Regions from separate parts of the Rhizobium aouanii genome, predicted to be linked through region 1. Evidence: riboswitches for the same ligand, from Rfam matches in the RefSeq annotation. Region 1 holds a riboswitch; each other region holds the start of a gene.
The links. Region 1 has a riboswitch for FMN ahead of V8P77_RS28355 (6,7-dimethyl-8-ribityllumazine synthase). Riboswitches for the same ligand answer to the same signal wherever they lie in the genome.
Positions count from the first base shown of each region.

Region 2: linked by a shared signal. The riboswitch ahead of ribB (3,4-dihydroxy-2-butanone-4-phosphate synthase) and the one ahead of V8P77_RS28355 (6,7-dimethyl-8-ribityllumazine synthase) in region 1 are both predicted to bind FMN.
Region 3: linked by a shared signal. The riboswitch ahead of ribN (riboflavin transporter RibN) and the one ahead of V8P77_RS28355 (6,7-dimethyl-8-ribityllumazine synthase) in region 1 are both predicted to bind FMN.

Region 1 covers NZ_JBAMYD010000019.1:74,550-84,315, forward strand. Annotated here, with positions in the region: gene V8P77_RS28325 (FecCD family ABC transporter permease) at 1-503, opposite strand, end outside; gene V8P77_RS28330 (ABC transporter substrate-binding protein) at 523-1,491, opposite strand; gene V8P77_RS28335 (adenylate/guanylate cyclase domain-containing protein) at 1,648-2,751, opposite strand; gene V8P77_RS28340 (hypothetical protein) at 2,969-3,193, shown strand; gene V8P77_RS28345 (GCG_CRPN prefix-to-repeats domain-containing protein) at 3,309-3,617, opposite strand; gene V8P77_RS28350 (SRPBCC family protein) at 3,804-4,250, opposite strand; FMN riboswitch at 4,497-4,639, shown strand; gene V8P77_RS28355 (6,7-dimethyl-8-ribityllumazine synthase) at 4,721-5,155, shown strand; gene V8P77_RS28360 (VOC family protein) at 5,415-6,104, shown strand; gene V8P77_RS28365 (cytochrome b) at 6,198-6,731, opposite strand; gene V8P77_RS28370 (MarR family winged helix-turn-helix transcriptional regulator) at 6,712-7,188, opposite strand; gene V8P77_RS28375 (antibiotic biosynthesis monooxygenase family protein) at 7,287-7,646, shown strand; gene V8P77_RS28380 (LysR family transcriptional regulator) at 7,742-8,626, opposite strand; gene ampC (class C beta-lactamase) at 8,750-9,766, shown strand, end outside.
Region 2 covers NZ_JBAMYD010000008.1:27,913-37,678, forward strand. Annotated here, with positions in the region: gene V8P77_RS15280 (ABC transporter permease) at 1-714, shown strand, start outside; gene V8P77_RS15285 (sugar ABC transporter substrate-binding protein) at 833-1,762, shown strand; gene V8P77_RS15290 (sugar ABC transporter ATP-binding protein) at 1,894-3,372, shown strand; gene V8P77_RS15295 (SDR family oxidoreductase) at 3,395-4,183, shown strand; gene V8P77_RS15300 (glucose 1-dehydrogenase) at 4,431-5,213, shown strand; FMN riboswitch at 5,406-5,604, shown strand; gene ribB (3,4-dihydroxy-2-butanone-4-phosphate synthase) at 5,731-6,366, shown strand; gene V8P77_RS15310 (SDR family oxidoreductase) at 6,577-7,344, opposite strand; gene V8P77_RS15315 (hypothetical protein) at 7,438-7,605, shown strand; gene V8P77_RS15320 (DMT family transporter) at 7,673-8,581, shown strand; gene mobA (molybdenum cofactor guanylyltransferase MobA) at 8,591-9,220, shown strand; gene mobB (molybdopterin-guanine dinucleotide biosynthesis protein B) at 9,217-9,738, shown strand; gene V8P77_RS15335 (ATP-binding protein) at 9,670-9,766, opposite strand, start outside.
Region 3 covers NZ_JBAMYD010000014.1:93,412-103,177, reverse strand. Annotated here, with positions in the region: gene V8P77_RS23625 (class I SAM-dependent methyltransferase) at 1-209, shown strand, start outside; gene V8P77_RS23620 ((R)-mandelonitrile lyase) at 216-617, opposite strand; gene V8P77_RS23615 (aldo/keto reductase) at 764-1,750, shown strand; gene V8P77_RS23610 (esterase-like activity of phytase family protein) at 1,840-4,050, opposite strand; gene ribN (riboflavin transporter RibN) at 4,134-5,042, opposite strand; FMN riboswitch at 5,129-5,283, opposite strand; gene hupB (DNA-binding protein HupB) at 5,405-5,680, opposite strand; gene lon (endopeptidase La) at 5,887-8,304, opposite strand; gene clpX (ATP-dependent Clp protease ATP-binding subunit ClpX) at 8,708-9,766, opposite strand, start outside.

The DNA.
Region 1 (9,766 bases):
GTCAGTAAAAGCACATAGGTGGTGATCGCGCCGAGGAAGAGCGAGACGCTGACGCCGCCGAGCGCAAGCTGCAGTGGCCGCCCCTGCCCGCCGTGCGACACCCAGAATGTCACCGAGGCAGCCGCGAGCCCGCCGGCAAGGCCGATAAAGGGATAATAGGCCGGCGAAAGCCAGGGCAGAAAGACGAAACAGCAGACGATCGGCGCAACCGCCCCCGAGGTCACGCCGGTAATGCCGGGATCGGCCAGTGGATTGCGTGTCAACGTCTGCAGCACGTAGCCGGAAACGGCAAGCCCCGCCCCACCGGCCGCCGCCGCCAGACTGCGCGGCAGACGCAGCGTCCAGACGAGAATGGAGTCGATCTTGCCATCAGGCGCCAGCAGTACGCGCAGCACGGTCTCGACCGAAAGCGTCTTGGCGCCAACGAGCAGCCCGAGCATCGCCGCCAGCACAGCGGCGACGACAATGAGCCCTATGGCCAGGAAGGATTGCCGGGGGCTCATCGCAGATATTGTCCCGACTTTAGTTCTGCACTTCGGCCGGGATCAGCTTGGCGGCTTCCGCCTTGACGTCGACGGCCGGGAACGTGTCGGGATAGAGATAATGTGCGGCCTCGCGCAGCACGATTTGGCGGGCGATCGGGCCATTGGTCTCGACCCACTGGTCGCCGACATAGAAGACGCGGTTGTTCTTCACCGCAGACAGCTGCGACCAGATCGGGTTGCTCTCGTGCGGACGATCCGGGCCGGAATCGTAGACGAAGATAACCTCCGGGTCCTTTTCGAGCATCGTTTCCAGGCTGAGATCGATGCCGAACTCGCCGCCCGGGGTCTTCGGCCCAGGAACATTGTCGCCGCCAATCGCCGCCACGATCGAGGCCGACGTGTTTTCCGTGTGGAAAGCGAAAGGCGTTGCGCCGCCCCACATGATCATGAAGCGCGGATGAATATCCTTCGGCGCCTTGGCGGCAAATTCTGCCAGATGCTTGCGGAAATCGGCGTTCAGTTGCTCGCCGCGTTCAGGCTTGCCGAGCAGCTTCGAAAGGGCGGCGGTTTCGCTGTAGCTCTCTTCGAGCAGTTCCATGTTGTAGGCGACATAGGGTGCGATGTTCTGAAGCTGCGCCGCGTTGCCGACCGTGTAGCGGCGGATCGCAATGATGAGATCCGGCTTCGCCTCGGAGAGAAGCTCGAGATTGGGCTTGGCGCGCTGGCCGATCTGCTTCATCTCAGAGGTGAGGCCAAGCAGGAAGGCAGGCTCGCGGCCTGCCGTCATATAGGTGCTGGCGACCGGCTTGATACCGAGCGCCAGGGCGACGTCATCGGCGAAATAGGAAATCGAGGCGATCCGCTTCGGCTGTGCCGGGACTTCCACCGTAACGCCGCGGTCATCCACGATCGAGACTTTTTTGTCGTCATCGGCGTAAGTGGCCCCTGCCATCAGCAGTGCCGACAGCCCCAGGGCAGAGAAAAATGTGCGTTTGTATCGAGCCATATTTGAAACCTCCCGTCCAATGTGCGGACAGGCTTTAACCAAAAAAGCGGAGTGTTACAATCATGATTTTTGGATGCAATTTCCCGGATAGACAAAGTCGCGGCTGGGAGAAACCGTCACATATCCGGCACCATCGGGCAGTGTCCTTTTGACGGCTCAATCCTCCGGCAGGGTGAAGACCGTGCAAGGGTCGGCGATGCCGCGCAAGGTGTGCTCTCCGAGCGGTGTCAGTATCGTCGCCGTATTTGCTGCCACCGCGCCTGAGATCAGCACGCTTCGGCCGAGCGGCTTGCACTGCCCTTCCAGCCGGCTGACCAGATTGACCGCGGGGCCGATGGCGGTAAAGTCCAGCCGGTCGGCAGCACCAATATTCCCCCACAGGATCTCGCCGAAATGCAATGCTGCGCCGAAGGGCAGCGGCGCCAGCCCCTGCGCTTGGCGCACCTGGTCGAGATGGGCCATGCCGGCACGGCTCGCGGCAACCGCACGAAGGGCGGCCTCGCAGGCCTCGCGATCCCCTCGGGCAGCGTCTGCCTCGACCGACGCAGCCGTGACCGGAAAGATCGCCAGCACGCCGTCGCCCATGAACTTCAGCACCTCGCCGCCGAAAGCATGCACGGCGCCTGCGACGCGGTCGAACCATGCGTCGAGCGTCGCGATCATCGCGTGCGGCTCCGTCACCTCCGAAAGCGCGGTGAAATCGCGCAGATCGGCGCAGAGAAGAGCGGCACGTATGGTCTCGCCGGTGCCGCGGGCAAGCTCGCCGGCCTGCACCCGGGCGGCACTACGCCGGCCGAGATACGCTTCGAGCAGGGCTGCCCGCGCCTCCCGCGCCGCGAGCGCTGCGAGCGGCGCGGCGGCAAAACGCGCGACCTCGCGCAGCCGGTCGGCTTCAACCGGAGCGAATGCGCCCGCCCCTGCCCGGTTGTCGATACCCGCCCAGCCGAGCATGGGACTATCCTGCGAAGGCCCTATTCGCTCCTCCCATACCGGCCCGAGCCCGGTCAGCCAGTCGCGCCCGGCCTCGCTCTGCGGAGCCGCGGCAAAGGCCAGCGCCTCGATGACAGCACCGGTCTCGGCCCTCCACAACCAGGTGCGCCGCGCAATGATCGGATGCGGCACCGAAAGCGTCAGCGTGCCGCCGGAAAGCGGCAGTCCGTCGGCCAGCAGCCGGCGCCCGAGCTCGGCCAAAAACCGTTCGGGACCAGGCGAGGCTCCGGCCTCGTCAACCAACCAGGCAAGGGGAGACGGCAGATCCATCGCTTAACATCGCACGCCCACATGGACGTCCGCAAGGACATCCCCGGGGTGATCGTGGAGACGTTTCCAGCGACTCGGCCTGTCGCCTCGCAAAAGCCGTCCGCATCAGCTGTCGAAAACCATTCAGCGCGGTGGAAAACAAAAAATAAACACTTTAAACTTGCGCGACTTTGATTCCATTATGGGGTCGTTCGTCATCGTGTGATTGAGGGGTACGATGGGCACGATATTCTGGCCGAAAGATCCGTTGGATGGGAATGACATGACGCTGCTGACGTCGATCCTTCGGCGATGGTGCGAAAGATATCAGGTCGAGCTGACGGCGGAGGAGAGCAGCCGCAAGGCGAAGGAACTCGTCGAATGGTTCGAATTTGGCGTCAAGGATCCGGTCGAGCTCGAAGAACTGATCGACGACAAGTACTGGCTCGTCAGCAGGATCTGACCGTATCGGACAAATCAGGAGGACGCTGCCGGTCAGCGTCGCGAAGCTGTCTCATCAGAAAAGGCCGGGCGAAAAATCGCTCCGGCCTTCGTCCATCTACAACTAAGCGAGACCCTTAGTCATCATCCCGCCAACGGCGGTCGCGATCCCAACGCCGCTCATGGCGCCAGCGCGGACCATCCCAATCCCGGTGACGCCGCTCCCAGCCCCAGCGGGGCGGGCCGCCGTAAAAGGCTACCGGCGGCGGGCGTCTCCAGTTTCGTCGGCATTCGCCCCAGCGCGTCAAATGCCAGCCGCGACCGCAGGCGTAGTCGACCTTTGTGATATTGCTCTGGACATTGATTGTCCCCATCGGCATCGCCTGCGCTGTGCCGAACGAGAGGCTGCCAGCGAGCAAGGCAGCCGCGATAGAAAGTGCCTTCATCGAGAACTCCATTTCAATCCAGCCGTCCACACCTTATGACCGCCAAATTGAACTGGAGATGAACTGCGCGTTCATGTTTGCGGGAGCAAAAGGAGCGCTTCCGCACGGCTGGTCCGAGCGCTCGCCGACCGCTATTGTCGCAACGGCAAGCGCTTCAGAGATGCCCCGCCGCCCGCAAAAAATTGTTCATGTCCTGCCGTAAAAAGGATCGGGACCCGGATCGCGACCGGCGGCAACCTCTGTCAGCCGTCCGAGATAATGTGCCCAGCCTTCCGCATGGCCGGCGCATTGCTCGGCGCTCGGCAGGCCGCTATGGGTGAGCCGCAGCAGCGTTCCGCCCCCCTGCTCGATCAGGTCGATCTCGACCAGGCTCGACCCCGGCGGCACCACCTCGCTGCCGTCCCAGCCGAAGCTGTAGGCAAGGCGATGAACCGGCACCACCTCGCGAAACGAGCCGCGCGCAAAGCGCGCGCCGGTAACGTTGACGAGATAGAGCCCGCCGGGCTGCGGCTCGACCTGCGCCTCCGTTCCCATCCAGCGCAGGATCTTTTCCGGGTCGGTCATCAACGCGAACACCGCAGCCGGCGGCGCCGCGATATGCGCCTCGCGGTGGACGACAAAGGGGTCTTGCATCTCTCTCTCCCATGGTTTCCACGGCCCTGCCCGTCTCCGGTGGAGACGGCGCAGCCTGTCTTGCCGTGCTATTCTGACGTGAATGTCCTCACGCACAGCATGTAAGCGCAAGCCCATCCTCCGCAAGAGGGCTTGCCCGTTGCGATCGACGAACAAGCGAAATCGCCGCGTCGGGAGCGCTGATCCAGCATTAGTCGCGAAGCATTTCGGCCTATTGCCAGCCCGTCACCTTCCCCCTATTGTTCGCGCCGTTCTCAGGGCGGGGTGCAAGTCCCTACCGGCGGTATGCAATTTCGATTGCGAGCCCGCGAGCGCCTTCTCAGGAAGGGTCAGCAGATCAGGTGAGATGCCTGAGCCGACGGTCATAGTCCGGATGAAAGAGAACGTGCGTTCCCGCCGCCTTTGCGGCTGTCGGGGACGTTCGTGATCGCCTTGGGTGATGTGTCGTCTGTTCGCCAAAGGAGATTACCATGACACCCACCCGCTATGCCTTCGTCAAAGCCAGCTGGCACGCCGATATCGTCGACCGCGCGCTAGATGGCTTCCATCAGCTTATTCCGCCCGAGCAGATCGATGTGTTCGATGTTCCCGGCGCATTCGAGATGCCGCTGCTGTCGCGCGATCTTGCGGCAACCGGACGCTATGCCGCTGTCGTTGCCGCCGCCTTCGTCGTCGACGGCGGAATCTACCGCCACGAATTCGTCGCCCAGGCCGTCGTCGATGGGCTGATGCGCGCCGGCATGGATACCGGTGTGCCGGTGCTGTCGGTTTCGCTGACGCCGCATCAGTATCAGGAAACCGAACACCACAAGCAGATCTACCGCGCGCATTTCGTCGAGAAAGGGCGCGAGGCAGCAAAGGCGGCTCTGACGATCGGCAAAACCCGCGCCGCTCTCGCTGCGTAGGAACTTCCTGCACGCCGGCTCGACGAGCCGCAGGACGACAGACGAAGGTGGCGGGGAACCGACCCCGCCGCCTCATCGGATCGACATGACCTCACCAACCGCACGAATCGAGAGCGACGCGCCGTGTGTCGTAGCGGAATCCGCCAATACCGGCCAAATCAGACAGAATAATTGATTCGACGACCCCACCGCGCCGTGGTCAACTTGGCCCGTCACGTGTCCGCAATTCTCAAGACATCCAGAACCCAAGGAGCTTAAGATGAGCAATGCACTGCGCAGCGAAACCCCCATTGAAACCCCGAGAACACAACCCGTCGACACCAAGCTCGAAGTGGTCGTCATCCCCGTTTCCGACGTCGACCGCGCCAAACGTTTTTATGACGGCCTGGGCTGGCGGCTCGACGCCGACTTCGCCAATGATGCCGATTTCCGTGTGATCCAGTTTACCCCGCCGGGCTCCGGCTGCGCGATCATCTTCGGCAAGAACGTCACCGCCGCAGCCCCCGGCTCCGCCCAGGGGCTCTATCTTATCGTCTCCGACATCGAGGCCGCCCGCCGCGACTTGATCGCCCGCGGCGTCGAGGTCAGCGAAGTCTTCCATGACGCAGCCGGCGTCTATGCCGGCAAGGACGAACCCTATCTGTTCGGGCGGCTCCGCATTGCCGGCCGCGATCCCGATCACCGCAGCTACCGCTCCTTCGCCTCCTTCAAGGACCCCGATGGCAACGGCTGGCTGTTCCAGGAGGTCACCACGCGCCTGCCGGGGCGCATCGACGCCGACGGGACGACATTCACCACCTCGACCGATCTCGCGTCAGCCATGCGCCGCGCGGCGACCGCGCACGGCGAACACGAGAAGCGAAACGGCGGCAAACACGACGAGAACTGGCCGGACTGGTACGCCGAATACATGGTCAGCGAACAGGCCGGCAAGCAGCTACCCTTATAGGCAAGGGCGGCGCCAGACGGCGACATCATTCGAGAAAAACATCCCGACGGGTCCAGCTCCTTTGCCGGGCTCGCCGGTCTGCGGGGCTGGATCTCAGCCGCCATACCACATCCGCCGCAGCAGCTGGTCACCGCGGACGAACTGGTGGTAGAGCGCGGCGCCGGCATGGAAGACCAGCAGGCCGACAAGCAGGAAGGCGCCGAACCCATGCGGGCCACGCGGCGGATAGGCGGTGAAATCAGGCAGCGTGGCGCCGGCTGCCCCGAAGACGGCGGGAGCAGCCCCGCTGAGGATCATCATCCCGATGCCGCTGGCGACCATGGCGAGAATGAAGATGTAGAAGGCGACGTGAACAAAGCCCGCCAGGCGCGCCTGCCAGCGAGGCGATGCCGCCACCGGCGCAGGCTTGCGATCGAAACGCCACCACCAGACGATGCGAAGAGCCGTGAGAAGCAGGACGACGACCGCCACCGGAATGTGGAAACGCAGCAGCCCTGCCTTGGTCGCGGCATCCATGGCGTTGGCGGCCCGGAAGCCGGAGCCGAGCAGTGCCAGGATCAAAACCGCGCTCAGCCAGTGGATCGAGACCGCTATTGCGCCATAGCGATCAGGCCTGCTCTTCAACATCTCCATGTCCTTCCAGTTTGCTGCGCAGCGCCTTCATGACGGCATGCGCGGTTTTGAGATCCTCGACCTGAAGCCCTTCCGAGAGCATGTCGACCCAGGGCGCCTGCAGGTGCATAGCGGTTTCATATGCCTGTTTTCCCCTCTCGGTCAGCACGACGAGCTGTGCCCGTCGGTGATGCGGGTTGGGCTGGAATGCCAGAAGCCCTTCCTTTTCCAGATCGTTGACGATGCGCTGGACGTTCTGGCGATTGGCCCCCATGTCGCGCGCCAGCCAAGCGACCGGTTGTGGCCGGCCTGCTGTGACGACGGTGCCGAGGACATGCCAGCGGGCGCTGGTCAGGCCGAGCCCGTCGACGAGCTTGTCGCCCGCGTTGATCATCCGGTTGTTGAGCCGGAAGAGATCCAGAATGAGGTCGGTCAAAGCTGTTCCAGCCGGGGTCCGTTGGGGTTCTCGCATTTGTCACCATATAGCTATATTGACATCATAGTGTCAAATTGAATATGTATCTATATTACCAGATTGACATCATGTAACCAAATCAGATGGAGTCGCTCATGCGCCCGATGGACCCTGCCTTCCCGATCGATCGCCAAATCGCGATCGATGCCTTCGCGATCGTCCTCATCAACCTCTTCACCCTCGACAAGGCCGACGAGCAGGCCTTCCTTGATGCCTGGCAGGCCGATGCCGCCTTCATGAAACGGCAGCCGGGCTTCATCTCGACCCAGATGCATCGAGCCATCGGCGAAAGTCCTGCTTATCTCAATTATGCCGTCTGGGAATCGACCGCCGACTTCCGTGCGGCATTCTCGCATCCGGAGTTTCGAGCGAAGCTCTCGGCCTATCCGTCCTCGGCGGTCGCCTCCCCGCACCTCTTCCAGAAGGTCGCCGTGCCGGGCATCTGCGTGGCATAAGCAAAGCGGCAGAGGCATGGCAGGAGGAGGGAACGAGGCTTACGCTGAGTCATCGAGCGTCGGAATGATCTCGGCCTCCGGCTCGCCGGAAACTGTCACTGAGATGCGGAAGACATCTGCGACGTCATCCAATCGGAAAATGCGAGCATGGCCGCTGTTGGCGGCCTTGATTGAAGTCGGGTTAGCCAGTAGCTCCCCAACGATATGGTCGTAGGAAAAGGTTGTCTTATAGCCCCTGACGACAAATGCCTGGAAAACATCGACGGCGGCGCCAGAGCGATCCCCAGCCCTTGCAGGGCCGCCTCCATCATCGCCAGCGAAGAGTCGAAGACGATACCTGCGTTTATCTGTGCTGCCGGAGGAACGTTCGCTGCCGCGAACCACGTGCTCCATTCGTCCGCCCTGTAGCTCCGCAAAAGCGTCGCCTCGACCAGGTCTGCAGGCGACCTTAAACGCTCGGCCAATTTGGGTGTGCACAGAGGAGAGAGCGGAGCGTCGAACAGACGCAGTGCCTCTGTGCCGTGCCAGGAGCCGCTTCCGAAGCGAATGGCAAAATCCAGTCCCTCGGCCGCCATATCGACGCGATTATTGTTTGTCGAAATGCGCACATCGATGAACGGGTGCTGCCGTTGAAAATCCGAAAGCCTTGGCAACAACCAGCCGACGGCAAACGTCCCGACCACGCCCAGGAACAGCAATTCCCGAACCTGCCCGGCTTCAATCCGGTCCAGCGTAATCGCCATCTGATCGAAGGAATTGGTCAAGGTCGGCAAAAGAGCTTCGCCTTCTGCGGTGATTTTCAAGCCTCTTGGGAGGCGCTGAAAAAGCGCAGCCCCCAATCGCTTCTCCAGGCTTTTGACCTGCTGGCTGACAGCCGCCTGGGTAACACAAAGCTCGATCGCGGCACGGGTGAAGCTGAGATGTCTTGCCGATGCTTCGAAAGCTCTCAGGCCATTTAAGGGGAGGAATTGGCGAACCATCTTAGCCCTAGATTTTCTTGGATCTCCTCCGAGATATCATCGTTTGCTGCTGCAAAACAGTGCCGTTAAATGCCGTCCTCATGCGCCTTTGCGTTGATGAAGCTGCTTTTAGAGGATGAAGAAATGAAGCGTGATTGGATAGGAATTCTATCGGCCGCATTGGTCTCCACATGCATTTCCACAAGTGGCTTTGCGGCTGACGAGCTGAAACTGAAAGCCATCTCGGACGCCGCGATAAAACCAGTCATGGATAAATACGGCATTCCGGGCATGGCCGTTGCCATCACCGTTGACGGACAGAACCACATCTTCAACTACGGCGTCGAGTCGACGGACGCAGGCAGGCCCGTCACCCCTGCAACCATGTTCGAACTGGGATCGATCAGCAAAACTTTTACAGTCACCCTCACCTCTTACGCGGACGTGACCGGCCAACTTTCGCTGTCGGACAAGGCAAGCAAATATCTTCCGGCGATGAAAGGAAGACCCTTCGGCGATGTCGCGCTGATGAATTTGGGCACGCACACAGCTGGCGGATTTCCGCTGCAAGTTCCCGATGAAGTCAAAACCGAAAAACAGCTGATGGAGTATTTCGCAGGCTGGAAACCATCATATGCCGCCGGAACGCACCGAACATACGCCAATCCAAGCATCGGCGTGCTCGGATATATAACGGCGAAAAGCATGGGCAAAGATTTCGCAGCTCTTATGGAAGACCAATTGTTTCCTTCTCTCGGACTGACGAGCACCTATATCAATGTGCCGAAATCGAGAATGGCCGACTATGCCCAAGGCTACAAGCGAAGCGGCGAGCCGGCTCGGATGACACCCGCCACTCTTTCGTCCGAGGCCTATGGAGTGAAATCCACGGCAGGCGACATGATCCGGTTCATCGACGCGAATATGGGACTGGTCGAATTGGACGATAAGCTCCAGCAGGCGATCACCAATACGCACACGGCATACTTCGATGTCGGCGCGATGGCCCAGGACCTTATTTGGGAACAGTATTCCTATCCTGCGACATTGACGACGTTGATGGACAACAATTCCAGCGCGATGCTCAAGACCATTCCCGTCAAGCAACTGATGCCGGCAATGAAACCGCGCGACGATGTCTGGATCAATAAAACCGGCTCA
Region 2 (9,766 bases), on a different contig from region 1:
GTCATGGGCTGGACCGCCAACGTCGCCGGCCTACCGCTGCCCGTTGGGATCGCTTTTGCTCTGGTCGCATCAGGCGTTTCGGGCCTGATCGTCGGACTTCTGGTGACGCAGTTCAGGGTTCCAGCGTTTATTGCCACTCTTGCGATGATGTCTGCGGCTCGCGGCGTTGCAAATATGATCACGGACGGCCAGCAGATCGTCGGATTCCCCGACTGGTTCATGATGCTGGCAATCGATCGCCATTTCGGCGTGTTGACAGCCACCGTGTTTCTCATGCTTGCGGTTGTTCTTGCCGCGTGGCTTTTCCTGCACTTCCGGTCCGAAGGTCGCATGCTCTACGCGGTGGGAGGAAATCCGGAAGTCGCACGCCTGGCCGGTATCAACGTCCCGCTCGTGACGATAGCCGTTTATGTCGTGAGTGCCGTCCTTGCGGGGCTCGCAGGCATCGTGCTCGCCGCGCGGCTGGATTCCGTCCAGCCGTCCAGTGGTCTGGGTTATGAACTGGACACCATCGCTGCGGTCGTCATCGGCGGGACGTCGCTCTCGGGCGGTGCGGGCGGCATCGGGGGAACGCTGATCGGCGTTCTTATCATCGGTGTGCTTCGCAACGGTCTCAACCTTCTCAACGTCTCGCCGTTCCTGCAGCAGGTGATCATCGGCATCGTCATCGTTCTTGCGGTCGGCGCGGAGACCATTCGTCGGCGTCGCGCCTGACCAGCGGGGTCCGCCGCGTCGGCGGACCAGAAATTCCGCCCCAAGAATTTGGGTCGGATCAATACCCCGAGGGGGAGGACATACCCGAGGGTTCCATCAAACAACGGAGGAAAATACAATGAAAATAGCGCGCACCATGCTCGCGTCTGCTGCACTGCTCGGCCTCACGCTCGGCCCCGTACAAGCGGCGGAACTGAAGAAGCTCGGCCTGGCCGTTGCCAACCTTCAGGCAAACTTCTTCAACCAGATCAAGCAATCGGTCGAAGCCGAAGCCAAGAAGCGCGGCATCGAAGTCATCACCGTCGACGCAAAGGGCGACGGGCCGACACAGGTCAATCAGATCCAGGATCTCCTGACCCAGAAAATCGACGCGCTGATCTACATTCCGGCAGGTGCGGCGGCTGCGACCGTTCCGGTCAAACTCGCCAAGAGCGCCGGCATCCCGGTTGTGAACGTGGACCGCAACGCCGCAGGAGCACCCGGCGATACATTCCTTGCAACGGATTCGGTCGCGTCTGCCAAGGCCGTATGCGACTACATTCTGAAGGAAGCCGGCGGCAAGGGGAAGATGGTCATCATCCACGGCCAGAAGGGCACGACGCCGGAAGTCGACCGCTCGAAGGGCTGCGCTGAATCTCTCAAGGCATATCCGGACGTCAAGGTTGTCGCCGAGCAGTTCTCGAACATCTGGAGCCAGGACGAAGGCTTCCAGATCATGCAGAATATGCTGCAGGCAAATCCTGACGTTTCCATCGTGTTCGCACAGGCCGACGGCCTCGCACTTGGCGCCGCGCAGGCGATCAAGGTCGCCAATCCGTCGCAGAAGATCGTGGTTGGCGGCTTCGATGGCGACACCGCGGCTCTCGAAGCGCTCAGCAAGGGCGTCTTCAACGTAACGGCGACACAGCAGACGCAGAAGATGGGCCGCGATGCGGTCGAAAATGCCGCCAAGCTTGTCGCCGGTGAAAAGGTACCCCCGGTACAGCTTATGGATGCCACGCTGACAACCAAGGAAAACGTAGCAGGCTTCATCGCCAACCATCCCTAGCGCATCGGCCCGAAAATCGGAATCGATTTTCGGAAAGCACGATGCGTAGATTCAAAGTGTTAGAGCGTCCTTTGTGCGTCCGAAAGGACGCACGGCGCTCTAATGAAACCGAGGTCTTGAGGAGGTGTGCCGTGACTGATCCAGTTCTTTCCCTGAGGGGCATATCCAAATGGTATGGACCGCTCCAGGTTCTGAAGAATGTCAGCTTGGACGTCCATCCGGGTGAAGTGGTTGCACTTCTCGGTGAAAACGGAGCGGGCAAGTCAACGCTATCGGGCATCATCGCCGGGTCCCGCACACCATCCGAAGGATCAATGACGTGGCTGGGGCAGCCTTATGCCCCGGCCACACCAAGGGAAGCGATCGACAAGGGCGTTGTCCTGATCCATCAGGAGCTGCAGCTTCTGCCGCAGCTGTCGATCGCGGAAAACGTGTTCATCGGACGTTGGCCGATGAAGAACGGCGTCGTCGACCGCGCTCAGATGGTTCGCCGGGCCCAGGACCAGCTCGCTCGCTTGAACCTTCACATACCCGCAACGCGGACAGTCGCCGGCCTTTCCACGGCAAATCAGCAACTCATCGAGATCGCCAAGGCGCTGGCTCTCAACGCAAAGCTCCTGATCCTCGATGAGCCGACAGCCGCCCTTGGCGGAGCGGAGACGGAAGCTCTCTTCGAACAGGTTCGGAAGCTTCGGTCAGAAGGCGTCGGCATCGTCTACATTTCCCACCGTATGGAAGAGATCAAGCAGATAACCGACCGGATCGTCGTTCTTCGTGACGGGGAGCGGGTGCAAGAATTCTCAGACAGCGCGACCCCGGTGCGAACGATTGTCGAGAGCATGGTCGGGCGCCCGCTTGACCGCTTGTTCCCTACCCTGCCGGTTCCGACAGATCGTCCGGTACTCCAGGTGTCCGGGCTGAGCTCGCCGGACAACTCGTTCCGTGAGGTTACCTTCGAGGTTCGGGCCGGGGAAATTCTCGGGATCGCCGGATTGGTCGGCGCCGGCCGCACCGAACTGGTGCGTGCGATTTCGGGAGCAGACCCAATCAGTGCTGGTTCGATCAAGCTGGAAGGCGAGGAACTCAGGCTGCGCGATCCGGCGGACGCGATCGCCAAGGGTATCGTGATGGTTCCGGAAGACCGCAAGGAGCAAGGCCTGATCGTCGGGCACCGGATCAGCGAGAACATTATCTATGCCAATCTTGACAAACTCGGCGGCGGTTGGATCACGCCGCGCGTCAAGCGCTCCTTTGCAGAAAAAGCAGTTGCCAAGTTCGGGGTAAAGGGCCGTGCTGAACAACATGCCTCGGACCTATCCGGCGGCAACCAGCAGAAGGTCGTGATCGCGAAGTGGCTGATGCGCGATCCCAAGGTCGTCGTGCTCGACGAACCTACGAGAGGCATCGACGTCGGCGCCCGAGCGGGCATCTACGACATCATCGTCAATCTTGCCAAACAGGGCGTCGCGGTCATCGTCGTCAGTTCGGACCTCGAAGAGGTTCTCGGAGTCTCCAATCGCATTCTCGTGCTTGCGCAAGGCAAGCAGGCGGGGATTCTCAATCGTGACCAGGCAAATGATGTTTCGGTCATGGAGCTAGCTACCATTTAATCAGACAGAGAAAGGAAGAGCGGTGTCCGACATCACTCTGAACGCCCCGAAGCTTTTCGATCTCAGCGGCCATGTTGCCATCGTTACCGGAGCTGGCAGCGGCATTGGTCAGCGCATTGCCATCGGCCTTGCGCAATGCGGCGCCGACGTGGCGCTGCTCGACCGCCGAACTGACGACGGGCTGGCCAAGACGGCTGAACATATTCGCGCCGCCGGCCGCCGCTCGATCCAGATCGCGGCGGATGTCACGAGCAAATCTTCCCTTGCAGATGCCGTAGCACGTACCGAAACGGATCTCGGCGCGCTGACGCTTGCAGTCAACGCTGCAGGCATCGCTAACGCGAAGCCGGCGGAAGAGATGGAGGAGGACCAATATCAGACGTTGATGGATATCAACCTCAAAGGCATATTCCTTTCCTGCCAGGCCGAGGCCCGCGCCATGCTGAAGAATGGACGCGGCTCCATCGTCAACATCGCTTCCATGTCCGGCGTGATCGTGAACCGGGGGCTGGTCCAAGCCCACTACAATGCCTCCAAGGCGGGCGTCATCCATATGTCGAAGTCTTTGGCCATGGAATGGGTCGACCGCGGCATTCGCGTCAACACCATCTCCCCCGGATACACGGCAACGCCCATGAACACCCGACCGGAGATGGTCCACCAGACCAAGCTCTTCGAAGAGCAGACGCCGATGCAGCGCATGGCAACGGTCGACGAGATGGTCGGTCCGGCGGTGTTCCTGCTGTCGAATGCAGCAAGTTTCGTGACCGGCGTCGATCTTCTCGTCGACGGCGGTTTCTGCTGCTGGTGATGAGAAAGCTCATTGCCGCCGCTGGAAAGTGACCGGTCTCGCTTCCTCCCTAGCTGAGATCGAGGCGCTGAAGGGACTAACGGGCATGACGGCGTGCAATATCGTCGTCTGTCCGCCCTTCGCGCTGATCGAACGGACGGAGGGCGCTCAAGAGTGCCTGAATTCGCGACAACCAGTTGAGCTCCAATAAAGATCGCATGGTAGGTCGCATCGAGATTTGCTGTTTATCGATGGACAAGGAAAGAGCATGAAACGCTTTGAGCAGAAGACCGTCGTCATTACCGGGGGCAGCCGCGGCATCGGCGCCGCCATCGCCAGACGTTTTGCGCGCGAGGGCGCCAATCTCGTCGTCTCGGCCAACGAGGAGCTGGTTCACAGCGTTGCCGAACAGATCCGGGCCGAAGGCGGCAAGGCGGTCTCCTTCATCGGCGACGTCACGGATAAGGCGAGCGTCACCGCCCTCTACGATACCGCCGAAAAGGAATTCGGCTCGGTCGACGTCTCGATCCAGAATGCCGGCGTCATCACCATTGCCCGCCTCGAGGATCTGACCGAAAATGAGTGGGACAAGGTCATGGCCGTCAACACCAAGGGCGTCTTCCTCTGCGCCCAGGAGGCGATATCAAGAATGCGCAAGCACAAGCGCGGCGGTCGCATCATCAACACCGCCTCCGGCCAGGCCCGCGACGGCTTCATCTACACGCCGCATTATGCCGCCTCCAAAATGGGCGTCGTCGGCATCACCCAGAGCCTGGCCAAGGAAGTCGCGACCGAAAAGATCACCGTCAACGCCTTCTGCCCCGGCATCATCGAAACCGACATGTGGGCCTATAACGACCAGGCCTGGGGCAAGCTGCTTGGCAACTACGCCCCCGGCGAACTGATGAAGGAATGGGTCGAGGGCATCCCGATGAAACGGGCAGGCTCCGGCGAAGACGTCGCCGGCCTGGTGACCTTCCTCGCCAGCGATGACGCCGCCTATATCACCGGCCAGACCATCAATGTCGACGGCGGGCTGATCATGTCCTGATGCAGGTCGCCCAAAATGCGCAGTGGTTTTGGGACAACGACATGCATGGAAGGATCAAACCACCAACGAAGCGCGGAAGGCGACATGGTCGTCGCCTCTGAGTGAACAGTGTGTCCATCGGCGTTAGGGCAGCTTTGCATTTTTGCCCGGTCGAGTGACCTTGCCATCCGCCTGTTTTTAATCCTATCTTTGCAATGTTCTCAGGGCGGGGTGAAATTCCCCACCGGCGGTATCAGGAGCAATCCTGGAGCCCGCGAGCGCTTCCGGCACTACAGCGCCGCGTGTCTTTCAGACGCGCAAAGGACGCTGTAGCACTTTGAATTGCTGGAAGGTCAGCAGATCCGGTGAGATGCCGGAGCCGACGGTATAGTCCGGATGGAAGAGGACAACACGGGCAGTCGCACTCCATCCCGGAGTCGGCTGACGTTTGTTCGCCCAAGGGAAGAAGGCTCGCTCACGGATTGAGCCGAGCAGACCATGTCAGCCCGCTGACATAACCCTTGAAAGGCCAGACAGCATGACTATCGCAAGAATTGAAGATGCCATATCAGCCATTGCTCGTGGTGAGATGGTCGTCGTCGTCGATGATCAGGACAGGGAAAACGAGGGCGATATCGTGGTCGCCGCCGACGCCGCCACTGCTGAAACAATCGCCTTCATGATGACCCACGCCCGTGGTCTCATCTGCGTCGCCATCGAAGGCGAGCGTCTCGATGCGCTCGATATCCCGCTGATGGTGCCCAACAATACGGAATCGCACAAAACCGCCTTCACGGTCTCGGTCGATTATCTCAAGGGCACCACGACCGGCATCTCGGCAGCCGACCGCGCCGCCACCGTCAGCGCCCTGGTTGACGACCGCGCAAAACCCGCCGATTTCGCCCGCCCCGGCCACATCTTTCCGCTGCGCGCCAACCCCCGCGGCGTGCTCGGCCGTCCTGGCCACACCGAAGCCGCCGTCGATCTCGCCCGCCTCGCCGGCAAGACCGCAGCCGGCGTCATCTGCGAAGTCGCCAATGACGACGGAACCATGTCCCGCCTCCCCGAACTCACCCTTTTCGCCAAACGCCATAACCTCCTCCTCGTCACCATCGAGGATCTGGTCGCCTATCTCGAACGCCAGGCGGAAAGAGACATACGCGAAGTCGCATGATCCGCGCAAAGCGGCCAGCCCGTCCTTCGAGGCTCCCGCGGGGCATCTCAGGATGAGGCTGGAGGGAGGGCGTGCCAAGCCCCACGGCACACCGACCAGCCCTCATCCTGAGGTGCGCAGGCCAAAGGCCGGAGCCTCGAAGGACGAGGGCGGGTGGCTGAGTCGCAGACGCGCACGGCCGGTTGCCACAGCACACCCCATTTCCTGCCCCTATGTCCGGCTGATCGAAACCCCACCATCCGCCAGCATCGCCGTGCCGGTCACGAAGCTCGACATGTCGGAGGCAAGGAAGAGCGCCGCATTGGCGATCTCTTCGGGTTGCGCCATGCGTTTCAGCGCATGCAGTCCCTCGACGAAGGCGAGCACTTCCGGCGTGGCATCAGGCGCGTTGGTGATGCTGGCGGGTGTGTCGGTGCCGCCGGGAAGCAGCGCGTTGACGCGGATGTTCTGCCTCCCGAGTTCGGCGGCGAGCACCTGCACGAAGCCGATCAGCCCCGCCTTGCTCGCCGCATAGGCGGCCATACCAGGCATGCCGGCGGTGTGGCCGACGAAAGTCGAGGTGAAGATCAGCGATCCGCCGCGGTTTCCGATCGCCGCCGACTGGTGCTTGGCGCCGAGAAAGGCGGCGGTGAGATTGGTCTCGATCGTCTCGCGCCAACCCTCCAGCGACAGGCCGGCAACCGGCCCCATCTCACCGAGGATGCCGGCATTGTTGAAGGCGATATCGAGCCCGCCGAAGCGCGAGACCGCCGTTTCGGTAAGCCTTGCCTGCAGCGCCTCGTCCCTGACATCGCCTGATATGGCGACGGCCTGTCCGCCCTCCGCCTCGATTTCCGCGATGACGGCATCGAGCGCATCCTGCCGCCGGCCGGTGACCACGAGCTTGGCGCCTTGCCGCGCAAAGAGTTTCGCCGCCGCGCGACCGATGCCGGAGCTTGCGCCGGTGATGATTGCGATCTTGTCGTTGAGAAGTGTCATATCGGTCTCTCCTGGGGTTGTTGCGAGATCTGAGATGCTCAAACATCAGGCGATGCAGCCACCCGTTTCCCGCGCAGGAAGAGAAAAACGCCTATGGCCGAACCGGAAGCTCGACGGCGCGTCCTCATCGACGCCTTGATTGCGACGTCGGAAATATCGGAATTCATCTTTATAAAACGGGGATTTGCGGAAACCTGCATCCACGCTTACGTTGACGTGGACGCCATTGTGCACCGCATCATCGATTTATGCTTTGTGTGACATTCATCCGATTCCCTTCATGCATCTTCGCGACTAAAAGGAGCGCACAGGTAACGGGAATCTCTTCATGCCGCGGTCACGCAACACTGAGGGCGCCATCTATATGAGCTTGGCAATGGCCGGCTTTTCCGCGAGCGACGCTCTGTCCAAATCGGTCATCGCCCACATGAACGCCGGCGAAATCATGTTCCTGCGCGGCCTCTTCACCAGCCTGCTCGTTTATCTGATCGCCTGGAAAATGGGCGCGCTTCGCTCCTGGCGCATCATGCTGCAGCCGATGATCATCTTCAGGATCATCTGCGAGACGCTCTCTGCCGTCACCTATATCACCGCGCTCGGCATGATGCCGATCGCCAATGCCTCGGCGATCCTGCAGTCGCTGCCGTTGGTCGTCACCTTCGGTGCGGCGCTCTTCTTCTGCGAGCCGGTTGGTTGGCGGCGCTGGTCGGCGATCCTCGTCGGGCTCGTCGGCGTGCTGATTATCATCCGCCCCGGCCCTGATGGATTCACCGCCGCCGCCCTCCTCTGCGTCGCCGCGGTGCTGACGACGGCTGGCCGCGATCTCGCCACTCGGAGCATCAGTCCGGAAATCCCCTCGCTGATGATAACCGTCATCACCGCCATATCAGCCTCATTCTTCGGTGCGCTGCTCATTCCGGTGCTCGGCGGCTGGCAGCCGGTCAGCGCCGCAGCACTTGGGCATCTCGTGCTCGCCTCGGTGCTGGTGCTCGTCGGCTACCAATCGGTCATCCTCGCCATGCGCACCGGCGAAATCTCTTTCGTCGCGCCGTTCCGCTATACCAGCCTGATCTTCTCTTCTGTGCTCGGCTTCTTTTTCTTCGCCGAAGTGCCTGACAACTGGACGCTCGTGGGGGCTGCGATCGTCATCGCCTCCGGCCTCTATACGTTCTATCGTGAGGCCAAGCGCCGTGTGTCGCCGATTGCGCAGGAATCCGCGCCGCGCGCGCCGGTTTGAGGAAGAATGATGGCTGAATTCTCGTTGGATAAATCTCATATAGCAGGCGTCGTGCTGGCCGGCGGCCGTTCGCAGCGCATGGGCCGCGACAAGGCGGGCGTGATGCTTGGGGCCGAGAGCCTGCTGCGCCATGTGCTGACCCGCCTCTCGCAGCAGGCTTTGCCCGTTGCCGTCAATGCCGATGCCGTCGCCGAGGACGTGCCTGTCGTTCCCGACTGTTTTCGCGGCAAGGCCGGACCAATGGCCGGCATCCATGCGGCGATGGTTTATGCCGCCGGCCTTCCCTCAATCACCCACGTCGTCACGGTCTCGGTCGACTGCCCATTCTTCCCGACCGATCTCGTCGCCCGGCTGGCGGCGGCGGTCGGGCACCCGTCGCAGATCGCCATTGCCACCTCCGAGGGCCGCAGCCATCCCGTCTTCGGGCTTTGGCCGGTGACGCTGGCCGCCGATCTCGAAGCCTGGATCGCCACCGACGAGAAGCGCCGCGTGCGCGACTTCCTGTTACGGCATGACGTTGCGGAAGTGGCGTTCCCGCTGCATCCGACCCGCGCCAGCCTGCTCGATCCCTTTTTCAACATCAACACGCCTGATGATCTCGTCGAGGCGGAACGCTGGCTGGAGGCCCTCCGCGCATGACCGCACCGAAAATCTTCGGCATCGCCGGCTGGAAGAACTCGGGCAAGACAGGCCTCGCCGTCCGGCTGGTCACGGAATTCACCCGCCGCGGCTACAAGATCTCGACGATCAAGCACGCCCATCATGATTTCGACATCGACAAGGTCGGGGCGGACAGCTACCGCCACCGCCAAGCCGGTGCCCATGAGGTCACCATCGTCTCCGGCACCCGCTACGCCATCATGCACGAGCTGCGCGGTGCCCCCGAACCTGAATTCGAGGAGATCCTCGCCCGTCTCGCCCCTTGCGATCTCGTGTTGATCGAGGGCTACAAACGCGAGCCGATCCCGAAGATCGAGGCCCGCCGCCTGGAGGCTGCCAATCGCGAGCCGCTGGCGCCGAGCGATCCCCATATCTGCGCCGTCGCCGCCGATCATACCGTCACGGATACGGCCCTGCCGGTCTTCGATCTAGACGACACAGGCGCCATCGCCGATTTCATCGCCGACATCGTCGGCCTTGGACAGGCGAGGCTTTGAACCACCTGCGTCGCCACCGGATCTGCGA
Region 3 (9,766 bases), on a different contig from region 1:
CCTGGCAGGAACTCCTGCTCTGCGAAAAGAAGGTGAAGCGGACGGGGCGCATTGCCGGGCATGATTTCTGCACCGGCAATACGGTCAAGCCGATCGTCTATGGCGTCGTCGAGGCGGTTACCAAATTCTGCAAGGATTACGGCTGGCAATTCGAGTTCCTGACGGTCGAATCGCATGCACATTTTTCCTATTGCCTGAAGCGGCTCTGATCAGCTTTACACCTTGCCGGAATATTGCTCGTCGCTGACCTTTTCCATCCAGTCGACGTGATTGCCGTCCAGCGCCTCATGAATGGCGATGTGCGTCATCGCCGTATCCGGGGCAGCACCATGCCAATGTTTTTCGCCCGGCGCGAACCAGACGGTATCTCCGGCGCGGATCTCGCGGATGTCCCCACCCCAACTTTGAGCGAGGCCCTTGCCTGATGTCACGATCAGCGTCTGGCCGAGCGGATGCGTATGCCAGGCCGTGCGGGCGCCGGGTTCGAAGGTGACGGAGACCGCCCTGGCCCGTGCGGGTGCTGGCGTTTCCATCAGCGGATCCTGGCGAACGGCGCCGGTGAAATAGTCGGCCGGTGGCTTCGTCGAGGGGCGAGAGCCGACGGGTTTGATCTCCATGATCTTTCCTTTTCCATCCATACGGTTGAAGCCTTGTGGCAGAACGATATTTCATCGGGGCGACCAATCAAAGCCGGATCGACAATTGCCGCGGACTGACCCGACTGATAATTCCAACACCTTTCATCACCTACGGAGGATTTTTCATGAAACACCATGCTTTTGGCCGCATGCCCTTCACCGTCACCAATGTCGGCTTCGGCGCATGGCAGATCGGCGGCTCCTGGGGTGATATCAGCGAGGCGGACGGACGCGCGGCGTTGAATGCCGCGCTCGATGCCGGCATGACATTCATCGATACGGCGGATGTCTATGGCGACGGCCGCTCGGAAAAGATCATCGCCGACGTGCTGAAGACGCGTGGCAGCGAACGGCCGATGGTTGCCACCAAGGCCGGCCGCCGCCTCAACCCGCATGTCGCCGAAGGCTACACAAAGGCTAATCTCGCAGGCTTTATCGACCGCAGCCTGGCGAATCTTGCCGTCGACAGCCTCGACCTCGTGCAACTCCACTGCCCGCCGCGCGACGCGCTTTACCAGCCTGAGATCTTCGAGAGCCTGAACGCGCTGCAGAAGGCCGGCAAGATCAAGGGTTACGGCGTCAGCGTCGAAAAGGTCGAAGACGGGCTGAAGGCGATCGAATATCCCGGCGTCGTCAGCATCCAGATCATCTACAACATCTTCCGCCAGCGCCCCGACCACCTCTTCTTCCAGGAAGCGCGCCGCAGGAATGTGGCGATCATCGCCCGTGTGCCGCTCGCCAGCGGTCTTCTCTCCGGCAAGATCACCCGGGACACACATTTTGCCAGCGACGACCACCGCAATTTCAACCGCAACGGCGAGGCCTTCGATGTCGGCGAGACCTTTGCCGGCGTTCCCTTCGAGGCCGGCCTGCAGGCGGTGGAAGAGGTGCGCAAGCTGGTGCCCGAGGGCACGACGATGGCTGCCTTCGCGCTCCGCTGGATTCTGATGAGCGACGCTGTCACCGTCGTCATCCCCGGCGCCCGCAATGCCGAGCAGGCCAGGGCCAACGCGGCTGCCGCCGACCTTGCGCCGCTGTCAGCCGATGTCATGGCGGCAACGCGCGAGATCTATGAGCGGCTGATCGCGCCGCATGTGCACCAGCGCTGGTAGGCCATCGATATTCCAAAATGCAAATGGCCGAAAGGCAAAATGGCCGGGTTGTCGCCCGGCCATTTTTCTGTCGTGTAACTATCAGAAGCTCAGTTCGTGGCGGTCAGGTCGACCGGGAAGAACAGGGTCTCGCCGGAGGAGTCGCTGACGCCGTCATTGTCGGTGACCGCGTAGGGCTTGCCCGACGCGTCGAAAGTGAAGCCTTCGAGCTTGTCCAGCACATAGCCGTTGGTGGCAGACTTCAGCTCACCGAGGAAGTCATGGGCTTCGGTTTTCTTGACGACCGGCAGCTCGGCTCCGAGCTTGGCGGGCTTCAGGTCCGAAATCCAGACCTTGTAAAGCTTCTTCAGCCTGGCGGCATCGCCGACGAGGTTGTCGCGCTCGATGATGTAGACACTGTCGCCCTGTACCGAGATCTCGGACAGGCCGACCCAGCCGCTTTCCGTCTTGTCGAGCGGATAGCGAACGGCACCCCATTCCTTCTTCTTCGGATTGTAGGAGACGAGCTTGACGAAGCCCTTCTCGTCGTCGCTCCACTCGCGCTGGACGGCCATCCACAGCGTGGTGTCGTCGCCGGTGCCGACAATTGTCACGCCTTCGAAGCCGTAGCGGATTTCGTTGGCGACGAGCTCCTTCGGCAGGGCGATCTCAGCCTTGATGTCGCCTTTGGCATTGACATTGTAGAGGGCGTGCGGAACGAGACGCTCACTGTAGCCTTCCGAGGCGAGCCAGAAAGAGCCATCGGCGGCAGCCGCAATGCCTTCGATGTCGAGCTTCTGGGCCGGGGTGCCGTCACGTTTGACGACGAGGGCGTCGGTGATGACGGCCGGCTTCTTGCTGGCATCGATCGTGTAGATCGTCGGCTGCGAGCCGAGAACGCTGTCGCTGACGGCGTAGAGCATGCCCGGCTTGCCCGGAACGGCGGCGAGACCCGAAAGGGCTGCGAAGCCGATCGGATTGCCGTCCTTCTCGGCGGAGACGATCTGCGGATAGGCCTTCTCGCCTTCCGAGCGCTCGTAGATCATCACATGCGAGCGCGCGCCGCCGTCCTTGCCGAGATCGACCTCGTTGGCGGTCGCAAAGAGATTGCGGGCGGGAATGGCGATCGCGCCTTCCGGCGAAATGCCGGACGGCAGCAGCTGGACGAGTTCTGGATCGGCGCCGGTATCCTTAAAGACGCCGACGACCGAGGCGCGCTCAGCAAGCAGGAAGAAGTATTGGTCGTCGCCGAACTTGGCGGCTTCGAGGCCTTCCGGCTCGACGCCCTTCGATCCCGAGCGGCTTTCCGGATAGTGGCCGATATGGGCGACGGCGCGTTCGAAGGATGCGCCCGATTCGTAGAGAAGCTTGCCCGTCTTGTCGAAAATGGTAAAGCCGCGCGAGCCGCCCTGGTAGTCGCCTTCATTGGCGACGACGAGGCGGTTGTCGTCCAGCCACTTCACGGCGTCGGGCTCGCGCAGTACGCCCTTGGCTTCGCCTGAGAATTTCAGGGCGCCGTCACGCTTGGTATCGATGCCGGTGAGATCGACGCTGCCGGCGGTAAAATGCGTCTTCACCTCGGCCGTATTGGCGTCGATGATGACGATCTCGTTGTTTTCCTGCAGCGTCAGGGCAATCTCGTTCAGGCCGTTGAAGGCGACGAATTCCGGTTCCGGATCCTCCGGGGCGACGCCGGTAAGCCCGGTCAGAGCCACGTGCTTGATAGTGCCGCAATCGACGGTGCCGTTCTTGACCTGGAAGACGACGAGGTCGCCGGCCGGCATCTGCGGGATCTTTCCGTCATTGACGTCTTCGTCGCGCTCGTTTTCGATTGCGATGGTGCCGAGCGTCTTGTCCTTGTTGAGGGCGATCGAATCCGGCTGGCCGCCGAGATCGCAAGTGTTCTCGATCTTCTTGGTCGCCACGTCGACGATGGCGAGACGGCCCGAGGGCTTGGCCTTGCTTTCGGAGGTGTTGACGGCAACGAGCGCCTTGCCGGCGCTGGAGGTGACCGAAGTCGGCTCGCCGTCCATCATCAGCGCGCCGCCGGCCTTCGGGGCCTTGGCATCGGTAATGTCGATAAAGCCGATCGCGCCGAGCGGGCTGTCGCTATAGATCAGCGTGTTGCCGTCGTCGGTCGCGGTGATGATCTCGGCGGAACTCACCGAAAGCTTGTCCCTATCAACAGGCAGGTTCTCTGCGACCGGGAAGGAAGCGATGCGGTTGAAAACCGGCTCGGCCGCGGCCGGGAACGCTACGGATGCGAGAAGCACGGCAGCAAGCGCTGCCTTGCGCGATGAAATTGTCATGAAATCCCCCATGTGTCGAACATTCGAAACAGGAGTTTTCTGCGCGCGCGGCATGACAGAGGCATGACAGATGCGGCATTTTGCACCTGATCACGTCAGGCTGGTTTGCGCTCCCGGCGCATCTCGTTTCGCATGATGAACAGCGAAGCAGACAGGATGAGAGCCGCTCCCAGCCAGAGGTAGCCCGCCGGCGCATAACCGAAGAACAGCCAACCGGCCAGCACGTTCAACGGCAGTTTCAGATCGTCGAACGGCTGGACGTAGGCGGCATCCGCTGCGGCGTAGGCAAGCGTCAGCAAATACTGCGCTACGGCAGTCAGCAGCCCCGCCAGCAGGAACAGGGCAAGGGTTGCGCCCGTCGGCACTGCAAAGCCTGCCGCAAGCGCCAGCCCGCCATTTATCGGCGTCAGCAGAACGAGCAGCCAGACGGTGATCGTCTCCGGCCGTTCGATGCCCGTCAGGCTCTTGGTGATCAGCGACGAGCCGCCCCACAGCAGCGCCGAAAACACAGGCAAGAGAGCCGCCCAGCCAAAACCATCAGACCATGGCTGCAGAATGATCATCGCTCCGGTGAAACCCGTCGCCGTCGCTGCCCAGCGGGCCGGGCCGACGCGCTCACCGAGGAAAAGCCGGGCGCCCAGAATGATGAATAAGGGCGAGGTCATCACCAGTGCGATCGCCTGCCAGATCGGCACCGCGGCAAGGCCGGCGACCCAGGCCTCGACGCCGAGCGCGGCAAGCGCGACGCGCGCGAGGTGACGCCAGGGATAGTGTGTGCGCATCGCTGCGAGGCCGAGCCTCTTCAGGAACGGCAGCGAAAACAGGAAGGCGAAGCCATATTGCCAGAAGGCAGCCGATGCCGAGGGAAAGGCAAGCTTCATCGTCAGCCATTGGGTGACGATGTTGAGAAGCGAAAAGGCAATGCCGGCAAGGACCATCCAGAGGGCGCCGACAACGGCGCGGGGCGGCTCGACTGCAAGGGAATTCTGATTCATGTCTTTCATCCGCGACCAGGGACCAACATAAATCAGGACGCATGAGGCACGAACACGAACGACATGGCGGATCCCCACCCTCTCGCACGACCGACACTCATTCTCTTCCATCCGGACTTTAACCGTCGGCTCCGGAATCGCACCGGATCTGCTGACCCCTCCCCCGCTTGGACACGAGGAAAGGCGCTCGCGGGCTCGAGCCGAAACCCTTACCGCCGGTGGGGAGTTTCACCCCGCCCTGAGGACAGAAACGTCGTAGATCAAAGCTCGGGCGACGGCAAGGCTCGCCAAAGCAAAGGGGTCCGGCAAAGCCGAACCCCTCTCAAATCCTGCACAACCGGTCTCGTTTCCGGCTGGTGGATAATCTCAGATCAGCCGTTGACGGCGTCCTTCAGGCCCTTGCCGGGCGTGAATTTCGGCACGTTGCGAGCCGGAATGTCGACTTCAGCGCCCGTCGACGGGTTACGGCCCTTCGATGCGGCACGATGAGAAACGGTGAAGCTGCCGAAACCCGCGAGGCGGATGTCGCCCTTGTTCTTGAGTTCAGCCTGGACAACGTCAAAAACCGCGTCAACAGCGGAAGCCGCGTCAGACTTCGTCAGTCCTGCCTTTTCGGCTACTGCGGACACGAGTTCATTCTTGTTCATGTTTCCACCCCTTTCTAAATGGTATGAAACGACTCAAAAGTAAGCTAGGCGCAGAATAGGTTTCATCAGGCCCGCCGAAAACCCAAAAGCCCTGCAAATCAAGGAAAAGCAAGCGTCTACATGACGTTTTCACAAAAAAGGCTGGCGTTTCCGCCAGCCTTTTTGCGTGTTTTGGGCCAATTGGGCATAAATGTGGCAAAGGCCACTCAATGCGCTATGGTTGCGCCTGTCTCATCGAGGCCTTCGACCGTTGCGATGACCGGCGTTTCCACCGTGCCGTCCCATTCGATCGGCTCCGGCCGCCGGATCAGCGCATGCTTGATCACCTCGCCCATGCGGGATACCGGGATGATCTCCATGTTGTTCTTCACGTTATCGGGAATCTCCGCCAGATCCTTGGCGTTTTCTTCCGGAATCAGCACCTTCTTGATGCCGCCGCGAAGCGCTGCGAGCAGCTTTTCCTTGAGACCGCCGATCGGCAGCACACGGCCGCGAAGGGTGATTTCACCGGTCATGGCCACATGCCTGTCCACCGGGATGCCGGTCATGATCGAGACGATCGCGGTTGCCATGGCGACGCCGGCCGAGGGGCCATCCTTCGGCGTCGCGCCTTCCGGCACGTGCACGTGGATGTCGCTCTTGTCGAAGCGCGGCGGCTCGACGCCGAAATCGACAGCGCGCGAGCGGACATAGGAAGCCGCTGCCGAGATCGATTCCTTCATGACTTCCTTCAGATTGCCGGTGACCGTCATGCGGCCCTTGCCCGGCATCATCACGCCTTCGATGGTCAGCAGCTCGCCGCCGACTTCCGTCCAGGCAAGACCGGTCACGACGCCGACCTGATCCTCGCCCTCTGCTTCGCCATGGCGGAAGCGCGGGACGCCCAGATAGTCGGAGATGTTGGCCGCCGTCACGTGAACGGACTTCGTCTTGCCCTTGATGATCTCGGTGACCGCCTTGCGGGCGAGTTTCATCAGTTCGCGTTCGAAGTTGCGGACGCCGGCTTCGCGGGTGTATTGCTGGCTGATCGCCATCAGGGCGTCGTCGCTGACCGAGAATTCTTCCGGCTGCAACGCATGTTCCTTGATGGCCTTCGGCAGCAGGTGCCGCTTGGCGATTTCGCGCTTTTCATCCTCGGTGTAGCCGGCGATACGGATGATCTCCATGCGGTCCATCAGAGGCGCTGGAATATTCAGCGTATTCGCCGTCGTGATGAACATCACATCCGACAGGTCGTATTCGACTTCCAGATAGTGGTCCATGAAGGTCATGTTCTGGGCCGGATCGAGCACTTCGAGCAGGGCCGAGGACGGATCGCCGCGATAGTCCTGGCCGAGCTTGTCGATCTCGTCGAGCAGGAAGAGCGGGTTGGACTTCTTCGCCTTCTTCATCGACTGGATGACCTTGCCGGGCATCGAGCCGATATAGGTGCGGCGGTGACCGCGGATTTCGGCTTCGTCGCGAACGCCGCCAAGCGCCATGCGGACATACTCACGGCCGGTCGCCTTGGCGATCGACTGGGCGAGCGAGGTCTTGCCGACACCCGGAGGACCGACGAGGCAGAGGATCGGGCCCTTGATCTTGGTGGCACGGGCCTGCACGGCCAGATATTCGACGATGCGCTCCTTGACCTTGTCGAGACCGAAGTGATCGGCTTCGAGGATCTTCTCGGCATTGTTGAGATCGGCCTTGATCTTCGACTTCTTGCCCCAGGGAATGCCGAGCAGCCAGTCCAGATAATTGCGCACGACGGTGGCTTCCGCCGACATCGGGCTCATCTGGCGCAGCTTCTTCAGCTCCGCATCGGCCTTTTCACGGGCTTCCTTGGACAGCTTTGTCTTGGAGATGCGCTCTTCCAGTTCGCTCATCTCGTCGCGGCCTTCCTCGCCGTCGCCGAGTTCCTTCTGGATCGCCTTCATCTGTTCATTGAGGTAATACTCGCGCTGGGTCTTCTCCATCTGGCGCTTGACGCGCGAGCGGATGCGCTTTTCGACCTGCAGGACCGAGATCTCGCCTTCCATGAAGCCGAGGGCCTTTTCGAGGCGCTGCTTGACGCTGGTGGTCTCCAGCATCTCCTGCTTCTCGGTGATCTTGATCGACAGATGCGAGGCGACCGTATCGGCGAGCTTGGAATAGTCGTCGATCTGGCTGGCGGCGCCGACCACTTCGGGCGAAATCTTCTTGTTGAGCTTCACGTAGCTCTCGAATTCGGAGACGACCGAACGCGACAAGGCTTCCAGTTCGACCGGATCGTCATGCGGCTCCTCGAGCACATGGCCGAGCGCCTCATAGAAATCCTCGCGGCTGGTATAGGTGTCGATTTCGGCGCGGGCGCGGCCTTCGACGAGAACCTTCACGGTGCCGTCGGGCAGCTTCAGGAGCTGCAGCACGTTCGCCACGGTGCCGACATTGTGGATCGCGGAAGGATCCGGATCGTCGTCGCTGGCGTTGATCTGCGTCACCAGCATGATCTGCTTGTCGGAACCCATGACCTCTTCGAGCGCACGGATCGACTTTTCCCGTCCGACGAACAGCGGCACGATCATATGCGGGAAAACCACGATGTCGCGCAGGGGCAGAACAGGGTAGGCAGTGCTGCTCGCTACAGACGTTTTCTTCGTCATTTTATGTCCTTTCCATCGTCCCGTTGCCGGGCTCTCTGCGCGGCCGCTTGGGACCGGCCGGCACTCTCACTTGTTGCTACAAGTGGAGGTTCTGACTACGCTTTTCAAGCCACGCTAACGCCCGCGTCCCTCGGATGTGACAGCTTTATTACAACGGAACACCAACACTATGAAGCGCGTGGCTGGACCGGCGCTTACCACTTCCGACCCGGCTAAAATACAAACGCCAGCAAGAGGCTTACGGAATCATTGCATCATTGCCAAGCACGATCCCTTGCGCAACATCGGCAAAGGCAATTTCGTTCCCCCGGGCAAATACTAACAGCGCCTCGCATGTTTTTTCAAATAGAAAGGGGCCTGCCTATGGCAAGCCCCCAAAATAATCACGCGAAAACCGCAAAGGTCACGCCGAAGCGTTGGCTTTTTCTTCCTGGCGATCGGCATAGATGTAAAGCGGACGGGCCGAACCGCGCACCACTTCCTCGGAGATGACGACCTCGCGCACGCCTTCCAGGGTCGGCAGTTCGAACATCGTGTCGAGCAGGATCTTCTCCATGATCGAGCGAAGGCCGCGGGCGCCGGTCTTGCGCACGATCGCCTTGCGGGCGATTTCGCGAAGAGCGTCCTCGTGGAAGTTCAGCTCCACGTCTTCCATCTCGAACAGGCGCTGATACTGCTTGATCAGCGCGTTCTTCGGCTCGGACAGGATCTGGATCAGCGCGTCCTCGTCGAGGTCCTCGAGCGTCGCCAGAACCGGCAAGCGGCCGATGAACTCAGGGATCAGGCCGAACTTGACCAGATCTTCAGGCTCCAGTTCGCGCAGAACCTCGCCGACGCGGCGGTCATCCTGCGACTTGACGCTAGCGCCAAAGCCGATCGAGGTCTTCTCGCCACGGGCAGAGATGATCTTGTCGAGGCCGGCAAAAGCGCCGCCGCAGATGAACAGGATGTTCGTCGTGTCGACCTGGAGGAATTCCTGCTGCGGGTGCTTGCGGCCGCCCTGCGGCGGAACGGAAGCGACCGTGCCTTCCATGATCTTCAGCAGCGCCTGCTGCACGCCCTCGCCCGAGACGTCACGGGTAATCGACGGGTTGTCGGACTTGCGCGAAATCTTGTCGACTTCGTCGATGTAGACGATGCCGCGCTGTGCACGCTCGACGTTATAGTCGGCCGACTGCAGCAGCTTCAGGATGATGTTTTCGACATCCTCGCCGACATAACCGGCCTCGGTCAGCGTCGTCGCATCGGCCATGGTGAAGGGAACGTCGATGATGCGCGCGAGCGTCTGAGCAAGATAGGTCTTGCCGCAGCCGGTCGGACCGACGAGCATGATGTTCGACTTCGCCAGCTCGACTTCGCCGTTCTTGGAGGCGTGCGCCAGGCGCTTGTAATGGTTGTGAACGGCAACCGACAGGATCTTCTTCGCCTGCCGCTGGCCGATGACATATTCGTCGAGGACCTT